DNA from 3 places in the Shewanella psychromarinicola genome. Region 2 is predicted to be linked to each of the others. Evidence: predicted binding sites of a transcription regulator. Region 2 holds the regulator's gene; each other region holds the start of a gene.
The links. The regulator ArgR, encoded in region 2, controls arginine synthesis, uptake and breakdown. The targets are predictions, from matches to a motif close to ANTGAATANNTATTCANT.

Region 1 (4,401 bases), 320 kb from region 2:
AACGCGATTTTTTCGACAATACTGCCATGGGAGTATCATCACCCATTGAGCCGACGGCTTCTTCACCTTTACTGGCGAGTACCCAAATAACTTGCTCTAATTCTTCACGAGTAAAACCAAACTGTTTTTGGTATTGCAGCAGTGTTTTAGCATCAAAGCCACTTGAACCTTGTTTGCTGGGAGGCATTTGCTCAGCAGGGATTAAAGTCTGACTATTTTTAGCCATCCATTCTTTATAAGGATGACGACGTTTTAAGTCGTTATCAATTTCAAAAGAGTGGTGCAAATGACCGTTCAAGGTGTCTAATACTAATAATTCACCCGGCCCAACACGGCCTTTTTCAATCACTTCATCGGCTGCGTAATCCCAAATGCCGACTTCAGAGGCTAAGGTTAAGATACGATCCTTGGTTATAACGTAACGAGAAGGGCGTAAGCCGTTGCGATCAACCGCACAGGCAGCATGACGACCATTAGTCATTACAATGCCAGCAGGGCCGTCCCACGGCTCCATGTGCATTGAGTTAAAATCATAGAAAGCTTTTAACTCGTCGTCCATCTCTGGGTTTGATTGCCATGCTGGTGGAATAAGTAAACGCATAGCTCGGTATAAATCCATCCCTCCTGATAACAGCATTTCGAGCATATTATCTAAAGAAGAGGAGTCTGAACCGGTTTCGTTAACAAAGGGTGCCGCTTGTTGTAAATCGGGCAATAAAGGCGAATTAAACTTATAGGCACGCGCTCTAGCCCATTGACGATTACCGGTAATGGTATTGATTTCACCGTTATGGGCAAGATATCGAAATGGTTGGGCTAATGGCCACTTGGGATGTGTGTTGGTTGAAAAGCGCTGGTGAAATAAACAAATGGCACTTTTCAAACGTATGTCTGCTAAGTCTGTGTAAAATGACGGCAGATCGGCTGGCATCATTAACCCTTTATAGACAATCACTTGCCCAGAAAGACTGGCAACGTAAAAGTCTTCATCATCAGTGATTTGCTGTTCAAGTCGGCGACGCGCCATGTACAAGCGACGTTCAAGATCTTTTTCCCGCCAGCCAACTGGCGCGTTGATCAATACTTGATAAATCTGTGGCAAGCTTTCCCGACCAATCTCCCCCAAAACATCAGGATTAATCGGAACTTTACGCCAACCAGCGACACTTAACGTTTCTCGTTGTAGTTCTTTTTCTAAGATAAGTTTGGCTTCATCAGCGCGTTGTTTATCTTGGCTGAGAAATAGCATACCCACGGCAAACTTTCGGCTCAAATGCCAATCATTTTCTGCCGCAATAGCTTTAAAAAAACCTGTAGGCATTTGCATTAATAGACCACAGCCATCACCTGTGCGTCCGTCCGCTGCAATACCACCACGATGCTTCATTCGATCGAGACCATGAATCGCAGTACGCACAATGCGGTGACTCGCGTCACCATCCATTTGTGCAATTAAACCAAATCCGCAATTGTCACGCTCAAAACTGGGATGATACAAGCTCATACAAAAACCCCCTAAACCTCTACTAGATACGACTCGGGGTAAATTCAAAGAATATCCATAGATATGCACCCGAACCATTCAAAATAAACTGAGATTGAATAAAGGTCAAACCAAAAAAATGCAACAAACTGAAATATAATTACTCATAAAACGTAATACCCTACCAACCTTACGTTAACGTAAACTGTGAGATATCACCTATAACCTTATGAATAAAAAGAATTTTAGAAAATGATAAAATGATCAGCTACTTTTTTGCAACAACAACAAAGAAGTGTTTTTGAAACAAAAAGAGTGAATTTTATTTCAAACACAGTCTTTGAGTAAAAAATTATTCTAAATGACTAAATATTCATATCGAGTGTTTTGTAAGTTGATTAAATGGTGTTAACTGTTTTTAGCGTTAGCGCACAAGTTTACTGCCAGCGCCAATAGATAAACTATTTTATTGATTTAGCACCAAGACAGGTGTGTATCGGTTGACTAAACTGGCGAACTTTAAAGTAATGTTGAGAGTAAATTTTGGGTTTAGATGACTACGTTAATACATTTGGTTTACATTGCAAGCAACGTTATGGCCAACGCATAAAAAAATTAACTATAGATGCCCAATTTACTTGTCCTAATCGAGATGGCACCTTAGGCGTAGGCGGTTGTACTTTTTGTAATGTGGCTTCATTTAGCGGAGAACAAGACAGTGCTCAACCCATTGCAGTGCAATTATCCGAAGGAAAAATACGTGCCCAGTCAGCCAAAAAAAGTGTGCTTCCCACTGAAGTAGCCCCAGCGTCGACAGCAAAATATATTGCTTATTTTCAGGCCTATACCAGCACTTACGATGAGTACAAAGTACTCAAGCAAAAATATGATCAAGCCGTTGAAGATACCGATATTGTCGGGCTTCATATTGGTACTCGTCCTGACTGTGTGCCTAATGAAGTACTTGATTTATTGGTTGAGTATCAACAACGAGGCATCGAGGTGTGGCTGGAGCTTGGTTTACAAACGGCCAATAATCAGACCTTAAAGCGGATTAATCGTGGCCATCAATTATGCCAATACCGTCAAACCGTTAAAAAGGCTCGTGCTAGAGGGATTAAAGTGTGCACCCATCTGATACTAGGCCTCCCAGGAGAAACTTCCGTGGACTACTTTAATAGCTTACAAACCGTATTAGGGATAGGTGTTGATGGGCTAAAACTGCACCCACTACATATTGTAGAAGGCAGTATTATGGCAAAACAATGGCGTTATAATCCCATGCCATTGATCGGTCTGGACGAGTATGCTTCAGAGGTCGCAAAACTGATCCGTCACACCCCAAAAGACATTATCTTCCATCGCGTGACCGCTTATGCAAAAAAACCAATGTTGCTTGCGCCTGATTGGTGTGCTTTTCGTTGGGATGGTCTTGTTGCGATTGTTAATGAGTTACGAGACTTTGGCGGCCAAGGTAGCGCTTTAATGTGTAGCCAAAGTAAAACGGTTTAGTGTTAGAGATATCGATAGATTGGTCGTGAGTCAGCTGAATACGATCAAAATAAAGGTCGGTTTTTATGACGTAATACAAGGGTGGTAACGATTATTTACTCATTATTGAATAAAACATTACCAATATGAGGTATTTTTAAACATTGGTAATACCAGTTGATCAGTTGTGTTAGTAAAATGTAATATTTATAATTAAATCGCAGCTAAATATTGGCAAGCCTTGCATAGGGTATTTTACTCGGTATCATATTTAAAATTCTAGAAAGTTATATTATTGATAGAGGTGCCTTTATGGCCACAACGCAGTTAGACTCAATATTGGATCTCAATACGCTTGAGCAATATATCAGTGCCATTGGTGCTGGAACGTTATTGAAAAGCGTAGTGTTATTCGAGCAGCTAATGCCTGAATATGTCAGTAGCCTAGTGAAAGCTGGCGATGCAAATGATAAAGATACGTTATGTGCAGAAGCCCATAAATTTAAAGGCGCTGCGGGATCTGTTGGCCTTAAACGCATTCAGCAATTCTCACAGTTATTACAGCACGGTGAAGAAACCCAATGGGACACTGAGCATAAAGTATGGCTTGCTGTAATTGTTGACCACGCCGCTGAAGATTTACAGCAATTGAAAGCCTATTTAGAAGCAAAAGCGTAATTGTCCGTTATGTAGGTAGCATAATGGATAGATATTAACCTCCATTAGTGCCTAAAAGCGCTTTTTTGAAATGCCTCTTATTAAAGAGGCATTTTTTATGGGCGTCTATTGACTATTACACATAGACGTCTTGTTATTTCGCCCGTTTTAATTCACTATTTGAATTAAAATAGATAAGGGCAATCGTTTATATGAAAAATCTTCCAAGCCTCAAAAACCTTTATTACTTGGTTCATTTACACCAAGAACAGAATTTTAATCGCGCAGCCAAAATGTGTTTTGTCAGTCAATCTACACTATCTAGCGGCATTCAAAATCTTGAAGAGCAACTGGGTTATCAGTTAATTGAACGCGACCATAAATCGTTTATGTTTACCGCCATCGGTGAACAGGTGGTGGAACGTGCTCGAAGTATTTTAACTAATGTTGATGATTTAGTAGAATTGGTTAAAAATCAAGGTGAACCTATGACCGGTGAGGTCCGCTTAGGGTGTATTCCGACTATCGCACCTTTTTTACTCAGTCGAGTGGTCAAGTTATGTCAGCAAGACTACCCTAAACTCAGTTTGTTATTAAAAGAAGACACAACTGAACGCTTATTAGGAGCGTTAGCAAAAGGGGAGTTAGATCTATTGATACTCGCTTTACCTGTCGACACAAGTGGTTTTCACAGCATGAAAGTCGGTATCGATCCATTTAAAATAGTAATGCATAAAGAGGTATCGCAACAATTTTTGCAACCGATTGAT
Region 2 (4,401 bases):
GCTGGCAACGGCAGAACCTTGGCAACGCTTTGAAAAAGTCGTATTAGTTTATGGTGTCAGGTTCGCTGAAGATTTAGCTTATTTAGCAACCATTAACCAGTTTATTGAACAACATCCACAGCAGTTTGTGTTTATTCCGATTGTGACCCGTGAAGACTATCCTGAAGGGTTATCGTGTCGCATTCCTGATGGCATTAGCAGCGGATTAATTGAACAAAAAGCGGGGTTAGGGATTAATGCAGAACATTCTCAAGTGATGATCTGTGGTAACCCAGGGATGATAAGTGACGCTCAAATAGCCCTAGTAGATAAAGGATTAGCCAAAAATCTTCGACGTGCTCCTGGGCAAATAACGGTCGAAAAATATTGGTAATAGTATCGTAAATGAGAATGCAGTGGTGGCCCTGCTCGCCATATTCACAGACAGTATGATAATAATTGTAATGAATGATCAACCTCTTACCTGACCCAATATGAGTACAATATCGATTACAAATCAGCTAAATGTGAGTACACTTCGGGTAATGTATATTGAATTAAGATAAGCTATTAATTAGCGGAATTGATAAAAGAAGCTATTGGTTATCTAATGACTACTTAATTACATCAAAGCGTTAAGTTATAACCATTTAGGCCGACATAAAGTATTAAGGTAGATGAGTTAATATGGGTAACCAAGTTATGCCTCGTGAACAGTTAGGGATTTGCGCAGAAGGGAATTTACACAGTGTGTACTTGATGTTTAATGCCAATGACGGTGTTGAAGATCAACTACGTCCGTCCATTGCTAATGTGGCGCAATACATTTACGAACTCACGGATCAGTATGCAGACAGTGCTTTTAATGGCTTTGTGGGTATTGGGGCCAATTTTTGGGATACTTTTTATCCAGAAGCTCGTCCAGCATTGTTGAAACCTTTTCCTGCAATGAATGACGGTAATCGTGATGCTCCCGCGATGGAATATGATCTGTTTGTTCATATCCGTTGCGATCGTTATGATATTTTGCATCTTGTTGCTAATGAAATTAATCAAATGTTTGAGGATTTGGTTGAGTTAGTCGATGAAGAGCGCGGTTTTCGATTTATGGACAGTCGTGATTTAACCGGCTTTGTTGATGGTACTGAAAACCCTAAAGGGCGCCATCGTCAACAAGTTGCGCTCGTCGGTGATGAAGATCAAGACTTTGTATCTGGTAGTTATCTACATGTGCAAAAATACATGCATAACTTAAGTAAATGGCATCGTTTACCACTTAAAAAACAAGAAGATATTTTTGGTCGAACCAAAGTTGATGATATTGAGTACGAGTCAGAAGATAAGCCATTAACCAGCCATACGAAACGAGTCAATTTAAAGGACCCACAGGGTAAAGCATTAGAGATTTTACGCCAAAGCATGCCATATGGTTCGATTAGAGAACAAGGGCTAATGTTTCTTTCTGTATGCCGTACACCTGATAACTTCGAAAAAATGCTCCGCAGTATGGTGCACGGTGATGGTCATGGAAATCATGATCATCTAATGTCGTTTACTAAAGCGTTGACTGGGTCGTCATTTTTTGTACCATCACTGGATTTTTTAACTCAATTTGATGATGTGTAAACGCCGATCCTAGGCAATAAAAAAGCAATGCCATGGCATTGCTTTTTTATTGGAACGGTTTTTTTATTCACTATAGTTGAATAAGGATCTAACCGTTTCGAGAGTATCATCAATAGTTTTTATGCTTGCTGGGCAAATAAAAATAGTATCATCGCCGGCAATGGTACCTAATATGCCTTCTGGTTTGCCTATTGAATCGAGCAAACGTGCAATTAATTGCGCTGCACCTGGGCTGGTTCTTACCACAATCATGGCTTGGTTATGGTCAACATCCAGTACTAAATTCTTAACTGGACTACCCGCAGTCGGAACGCCTAGCTCGGCAGGGAGGCAATACACCATCTCTTGCTTAGCATTTCGAGTTCGCACAGCACCAAACTTGCTGAGCATGCGAGAGACCTTAGATTGATTAATATTACCGAATCCTTCGGCTTGAAGCGCAATAACAATCTCGCTTTGGCTTCCAAAACGTTCTTCTTTCAGAATCGCCTTAAAAGTTCGAACGAGCTCATCCTGATTTCTTGTCGCTGGCATAGTGATAATTCATCTTATAGTTGTTATTCAAAAAACTAGCATATTTTGAATATATTGGCTTGTTAAGTCAAGAAAGAATCAGATTTATTGAATAAAAATTCATTTTACAGTGGAACTTTAAGCTGACACTTGGGTGAGTAATAAGTCTACCGACTTAAGTGAATAATTCACAGTATTGAGGTTATAAACTATAAATTAATAGGGTGCAGTATTTAAAGAGGCTTTATCGGACGACTCGTTATATAACGATTCTTTGTATAACGATCGTGGCGATGATTGTTTTGTTAGTACCAATAGCGTATCACCCTTTTCAGACAGCAGATTGAGTTTGCCTTTTGAGAAATCAATCTGTTGTACCTGTGCAATAGCGTGCATCAAATCCGCTTCTTGGGCCATTAAACTATCTACACAAGCTTTCATAGTTGAACCCGACGGTGCCATTTGGAGTCGATTTCCTTGTTGATTGTAATGACCAAAAAATTGATTACAGCTGTTATTGCCGCTTAACTCACCATTTTGGGCAAAAACTAATTTTGCTGGGCTATTATTAATGGTAGGAGTGTCAAGGACGACTTCTACATGCCAAGTACCAATTAATTGTTCATTTGAGACAATTTGAGTGTGGTTTTGACAAGCACTAAGGCCTAAAAATATAACGGTGGCGCCAAGAATATGCTTTATCATGCGAAGAGAGTTCCAAATACGAAAAAATTGCCGTTATTCTACTACTTGAAGGTGAGTAAGAGCGTAAATAATTGTAATTTTTCGGATTAATGAACATTATTTAACGTATTAAAGAGTCTAAAATGATCAAATTACTCAAAGTGTTGCATATCGTTGGTTTAATCATGTTGCTGGTGGGCGTAGGATTATATTGGCAAAGTGATATAGGCCAGCAAGTCAGTGGTATATTAGTCATTGCCTTACTTATTGGTGTGGGGACATTAATTATGTCTCCGCTGCCTGTTGCGCTAGTGATAGAATGGTCTAAGAAACAATCTCCCAATTTAGGGTCAAAGGAATAATCATTGTCATTTATTATCCGTAAGGCGTTATTAACCGATGTTGCTGCTATTGTGCAGTTAGAACGTGCTCATGTAGATGATGAGTTGCTAGGTTCAAATAACCAACTTCATGCTCATTCACTCAGCAAAGGCGAGGTGATACAGCTTATCAATCAGCATTGGTTTATCGTGGCAGAAGAGCAAGAGCAAATCATTGGTTATGTGATGGCAGCCAAATGGTCCTTTCTTTCCGCGCAACCATTGTATCGCCATATTATTCAAAAAATTAAGTTTACCGATTTAGAGGGACAAACTTTATCGACCACTAATTCATGCCAATATGGGCCGGTTTGGATCCAAGAATCAAAACGTGGCAAAGGAGTATTTTCGGCGTTAGTCACTGAATTAAAAAAACAAGTAAGCAATACCTTTCCATTTATGATTACGTATGTCGCCGCAGACAATGCGCGTTCATTAGCCGCACATCAACAAAAAGCGGCGATGACAGAGATTGATCAATTTAGTTTTGAACAACGTGATTATTGTTTACTGGCCACTGCCACTGCCACTGCCACGGTAAATGGTATCTGATCAATTGTGTCGTTAAGGTGGTTATTTAACGTCAAGGCGGTATAAGGGATGGGATATATCGATAAAAACCGATTTATTTCAAGTCTGCAATATCAAACTGGCCATTGGCTTTGCTAACAAGGGACATTGACGTGTTAGTTGTGGCCCTATTGTCAGTCAATGCAACACCGATAGCAGGACAAAGAGTTGTTTGATTATCGTTTGCTATCCCGAGCTGAGGTTATTTATTAGGAATATTATGAGTACTGACTTTGAAACCCTTTTTTTACCTTACCTTGGCTTAAGGTTATCGGCGTTTGACAATATGAAGCTGATTGCTGCGGTATTGACTGACGCGAGTGAGACGTTTGAGTGTGTTGCAGCTGATTTACAAGATGAAGATGATCCACAGTTGCAGCAGTCGGGATATTTTGTGTGCTGGCAACAAACGTGGTTATTTTGTGGGGTAACCAATGATTACCATGCAGCGATTACATTGTTTACCCAAGTCGAGCGGATTAATAAGGCGTCAATTTGTGTCAAAGTGGTGCCAGTAATGACCATGCCGCAAGTATCGTTTATGTGTGTTGAAACGGCTCATTTTGATCATTGTTAATGAGCCTATCACCCCGTATTTATGGCGCTGTCACTTCAGCGTCATGGAGTTGCATTATCACTAATGGCCGTT
Region 3 (4,401 bases), 1.1 Mb from region 2:
TGTTCGCCTTACTATTGTTGGATACCCAACATAGAGTCATTCAATTTGTAGAATTATTTCGTGGCACCATCGATTCCGCTTCTGTTTATCCTCGCGAGGTTGTAAGCCTTGTTTTGGAGAAAAAAGCAGCGGCAGTAATAGTGTGTCACAATCACCCGTCTGGCATCGCAGAGCCAAGTCAGGCTGATCGGCGAATAACTGAGCGAATAAAAAATGCATTGGCAACCATAGATGTTTCTTTGTTAGATCATATGGTTGTAGGTGATCAGGAGATAGTCTCCTTTGCTGAGCGAGGGTGGATAGTATAAACACTGCTTGATCTTATATGGTCAATCGTGTATAAAATGCGCCCTCTTTGTGCCTCGGGCGACGGCCATACGAGGCACATTAATGCTCGAGCGTTAAAAAATTGTTTTGGAGAAGATTGACATGTCAAGAGTATGCCAAGTAACTGGCAAGAAGCCAATGGTTGGTAACAACCGTTCGCACGCAAAAAATTCGACTCGTCGTCGTTTTTTACCTAACCTACAAAACCATCGTTTTTGGTTAGAAGAAGAAAAGCGTTTCGTGCAATTACGTGTATCTACTAAAGGTATTCGTATTATCGACAAAAAAGGTATTGAAGTAGTTGTTGCTGAACTTCGTGCCAGTGGCGAGAAGGTATAATAGAAAATGGCTAAATCTAAAGGTAATCGTGAGAAGATCAAATTAGTATCTAGTGCTAAAACTGGTCACTTCTACACTACTGAAAAGAACAAGCGTAACATGCCTGAAAAAATGGAAATCAAGAAATTTGATCCAGTCATTCGTCAGCACGTTATGTACAAAGAAGCTAAAATCAAGTAATTGATTTTTGATTCTTAAAAAAGCCCCTTAATAGGGGCTTTTTTTATGGCCGTTTAAAAATAGTCTATACTGAATAACACCTTAGACTGGCCACAAAAATGTTTGATAAGCGTTTATTATCCCAAGTTGTGCTAATTTACAGCGTTGATCTAATGTGCTCATCATAAAATCATTCTATTTTGATTGGGTCCTCAACATTGGTAACCTGCTATTTCGTTAATATTTTGATGTAAAAATGTAACCCAATCGATATAAAAAATGCGTAAAGGGCTATTAGCGGCTAAAATGAGTTAACTTTTTGGCTGTCATGATTTTTTCACACTAAAGTGACACACTATATTTTATTAAAAGTGAAATAAAATGCTTTAAAAGTGAATTAAAATGCAATACCATTCCTTTTAACGTAATAAAAAATCATGTGATGTTCTTTGTCATAACTATTAATGAATATCAAACTTATCCTGAGGTGAATTTGCCTGTGAGAACCACTGAACTGGTTGATGGATTTCGTCATTCTGCTCCTTATGTTAATGCACATAGAGGTAAAACTTTTGTCGTCATGCTCGGTGGCGAGGCTTTAGCACATCCGCAGTTTCGCGGTATTTTAAATGATGTGGCTATGTTGCACTCACTTGGAATAGAGGTGGTATTAGTTTACGGGGCCAGGCCACAGATTGATGAGGGGTTGAAGGCTGCTGGAATTGAACCCGCCTATCATAACGGTATACGCATTACTGATGATGAAACCCTTAAAATTATCAAACAGGTTGCGGGAGCGACTCAATTTGATATCACCGCAAGGTTGTCGATGTGTTTAGGCAACACGCCAATGCAAAATGCCCAAATTAACCTTGTTAGTGGCAATTTTGTGATTGCGCAACCGTTAGGCATCGAAGACGGTGTTGATTTCTGTTTGAGTGGTAAGGTTCGCCGTATTGATGCGTTGGGTCTTCGTCGTCAATTAGACAATAATGGCATAGTCTTGATGGGACCGATTGCGGCTTCAGTTACCGGTGAAAGTTTTAACCTTACGGCAGAAGAAGTCGCGACCCAAGTCGCGATAAAGCTAAAGGCTGATAAGATTATTGGTTTTAGTAATAGTCACGGTATTTTGGATGAAAATGGCGACGTGATTGCTGAACTGATGCCAGACGAAGTTGAAGAAATGCTTAAGACGATGTCTACAGATACGCATGCTTCTGTGGGGACGATGGCTTTCTTAAAAGCCAGCGTTGAAGCGTGTCGCCGAGGCGTGCCACGTTGTCATTTGGTGAGCTATTTAGAAGATGGCGCATTATTACAAGAATTATTTTCACGCGAAGGTATTGGTACTCAAATTGTGACCCAAAGCGCCGAACGTTTACGCCGGGCAACCATTAGCGATATCGGCGGTATTTTAAATCTTATTCGGCCTTTGGAAGAGCAAGGTATTTTGGTGCGCCGCTCTCGTGAGCAACTTGAAATGGAAATCGAGCAGTTTATGTTGGTTGAACGTGACAATTTGGTTATTGGCTGTGCAGCATTGTATCCATTTGAAGAAGACAATGCGGGTGAGTTTGCGTGTCTGGTGGTGCACCCCGATTATCGTGATGCTGACCGAGGTAGTTTACTGCTAAATAATATTATTGGTCAGGCCCGTGTTCGTGGTTATTCGCGTTTATTTGCACTGACAACTCGGAGTATTCATTGGTTTTTAGAGCATGGCTTTAATATTGTCGATGTCGATGTGCTCCCGAATATGAAAAAGCAGCTGTATAACTATCAACGTCGCTCAAAAATTCTTGCGTTAGATTTGTAGAAGTAACAAGACAGTTAACACATAAAAAATGCCGGATTACTGAACAAAGTAATCTGGCATTTTTGTGAGTCAATTATCAATGATTTTAGTGGCTTAAACTAACCAATGTTGAATTATCAAGCTGACGCTTTGGCTAAGGCGTTACGTCGTTGACGTTGCAATATCATGTCGCCAACAAAGATAACTAACGCGCCCCAAATAAATCCAAAGGTAATGCCTTTCTCTATATCAAACGGTTCATTAAAGAGTTTTACCGCCAAGATAAACATGATACTTGGGCCAATATATTGGAAAAAACCTAAAATCGAAAATGGAATTCTGACGGCGGAACCTGCAAAACATAGTAACGGAATCGTTGTGATAATACCGGCAGCGACTAACAGTAAATTGAGGTCGAGAGTGTTGGTTAGCATGCTCGTTGTCGAACTGTCTAAGGTGATGAGTAAATACCCTAAGGCAATAGGTAATAAAATGGCCGTTTCGACCAATAATCCAGATTTAGCATCGATATTAACTTTTTTACGTAATAAACCATAAAAACCAAAACTGGCCGCCAAGGCTAATGACAATAGTGGAATAGAGCCAAAAGAAATTAATTGTACCAGCACTCCGGTACTGGCTAAACCTACCGCAACCCATTGCAATTTACGTAGACGCTCACCTAAAAATACCATCCCAAGCAATACGTTAAATAGCGGGTTAATAAAGTAACCTAGACTGGCATCGAGCATATGGTCGTTGTTGACCGCCCAAATAAAAATTAGCCAATTTGCTGCAATTAGCACCGAGGTGACAAACAGTACCGCAAGTTGTTTAGGTTGTTTGAGAATAAGACGCAGACGATCAAAACCACCGATAAACTGCATCATGATGATCATAAAAATAAATGACCAAATCACACGGTGCATTAATATTTCTGTCGCGGGGACATTATGTAAAAGTTTAAAATACAGCGGTGCGACACCCCAAATGGTGTAAGCGCAAACGGCCAGTAAAACCCCTTTACGGTATTCTAAATCAGGCATAGTGAGTCAACAGTGGGAAGAACAATAATAGATGGCGATTGTAGGTCGCCATTTTGGATGACACAAGTGATTAAGCGAATTCTTTTATAAACCGGTTGTCAGCTTTAAATGGCAGCGCGTTTAGCTTATCCCACCATATAAGTCCCTGTGCCGAAGGCGATGTGGACCCCTTGTTCATTATGTAACTCCATCCGACAAACTGATACGCGATTACCCGCTCGGATAACACTGCCTGTGCCAGTGAAGACTTCACCGCGACCCGGACGAAGAAAGTCGACGCGCATATCGATAGTGCTTAAGGTGGTTAAACGTTGTTGTAATTCCTCTATTGTCCAATTTTCTTTACTGGCAACTAGCCCAGCAAATACCGTGAGCCCGCCGACAACATCGAGTAAGGTTGCTGTGACACCACCATGTAAAATGTTTTGATGAATATTACCAATAAGCTCAGGCTTCATTTTTATCACCACTTCAACCCCATTGATGTCGTAATGTTTTATGTCTAATCCGAGTAGATTATGAAACGGAACATGTTGGTCAAATATTTGTGCAACTTGTTGTAATACTTGGGTTTGAATAGCGGTGGTCATGAGCAATCCTTGTCTGTTTTATAATTATTATGCTTGTTGTTTGTAGGGGTGGCTTACTGCTAAAGAGTATTTAATCTAACCCTAAAGTGACATTGACTCAATCTTCTATCTTGGGTGAAAACAGCGTAAAGGTGTTTTGGTT

Region 1: gltB (glutamate synthase large subunit) is a predicted target of ArgR. The motif match lies at 1,557-1,574, and genes of this name have one in related genera.
Region 3: argA (amino-acid N-acetyltransferase) is a predicted target of ArgR. The motif match lies at 1,217-1,234, and genes of this name have one in related genera.

The regions. Positions count from the first base shown of each region.
Region 1 covers NZ_CP034073.1:2,330,397-2,334,797, forward strand. Annotated here, with positions in the region: gene gltB (glutamate synthase large subunit) at 1-1,504, opposite strand, end outside; gene EGC80_RS10185 (TIGR01212 family radical SAM protein) at 2,027-2,995, shown strand; gene EGC80_RS10190 (Hpt domain-containing protein) at 3,287-3,652, shown strand; gene oxyR (hydrogen peroxide-inducible genes transcriptional activator OxyR) at 3,844-4,401, shown strand, end outside.
Region 2 covers NZ_CP034073.1:2,014,407-2,018,807, forward strand. Annotated here, with positions in the region: gene EGC80_RS08750 (ferredoxin--NADP reductase) at 1-373, shown strand, start outside; gene EGC80_RS08755 (Dyp-type peroxidase) at 667-1,605, shown strand; gene argR (transcriptional regulator ArgR) at 1,669-2,139, opposite strand; gene EGC80_RS08765 (META domain-containing protein) at 2,335-2,823, opposite strand; gene EGC80_RS08770 (hypothetical protein) at 2,946-3,164, shown strand; gene EGC80_RS08775 (GNAT family N-acetyltransferase) at 3,168-3,734, shown strand; gene EGC80_RS08780 (hypothetical protein) at 3,973-4,329, shown strand; gene EGC80_RS08785 (GNAT family N-acetyltransferase) at 4,349-4,401, opposite strand, start outside.
Region 3 covers NZ_CP034073.1:916,145-920,545, reverse strand. Annotated here, with positions in the region: gene radC (RadC family protein) at 1-308, shown strand, start outside; gene rpmB (50S ribosomal protein L28) at 430-666, shown strand; gene rpmG (50S ribosomal protein L33) at 673-846, shown strand; gene argA (amino-acid N-acetyltransferase) at 1,325-2,644, shown strand; gene rarD (EamA family transporter RarD) at 2,761-3,669, opposite strand; gene EGC80_RS03860 (thioesterase family protein) at 3,795-4,259, opposite strand.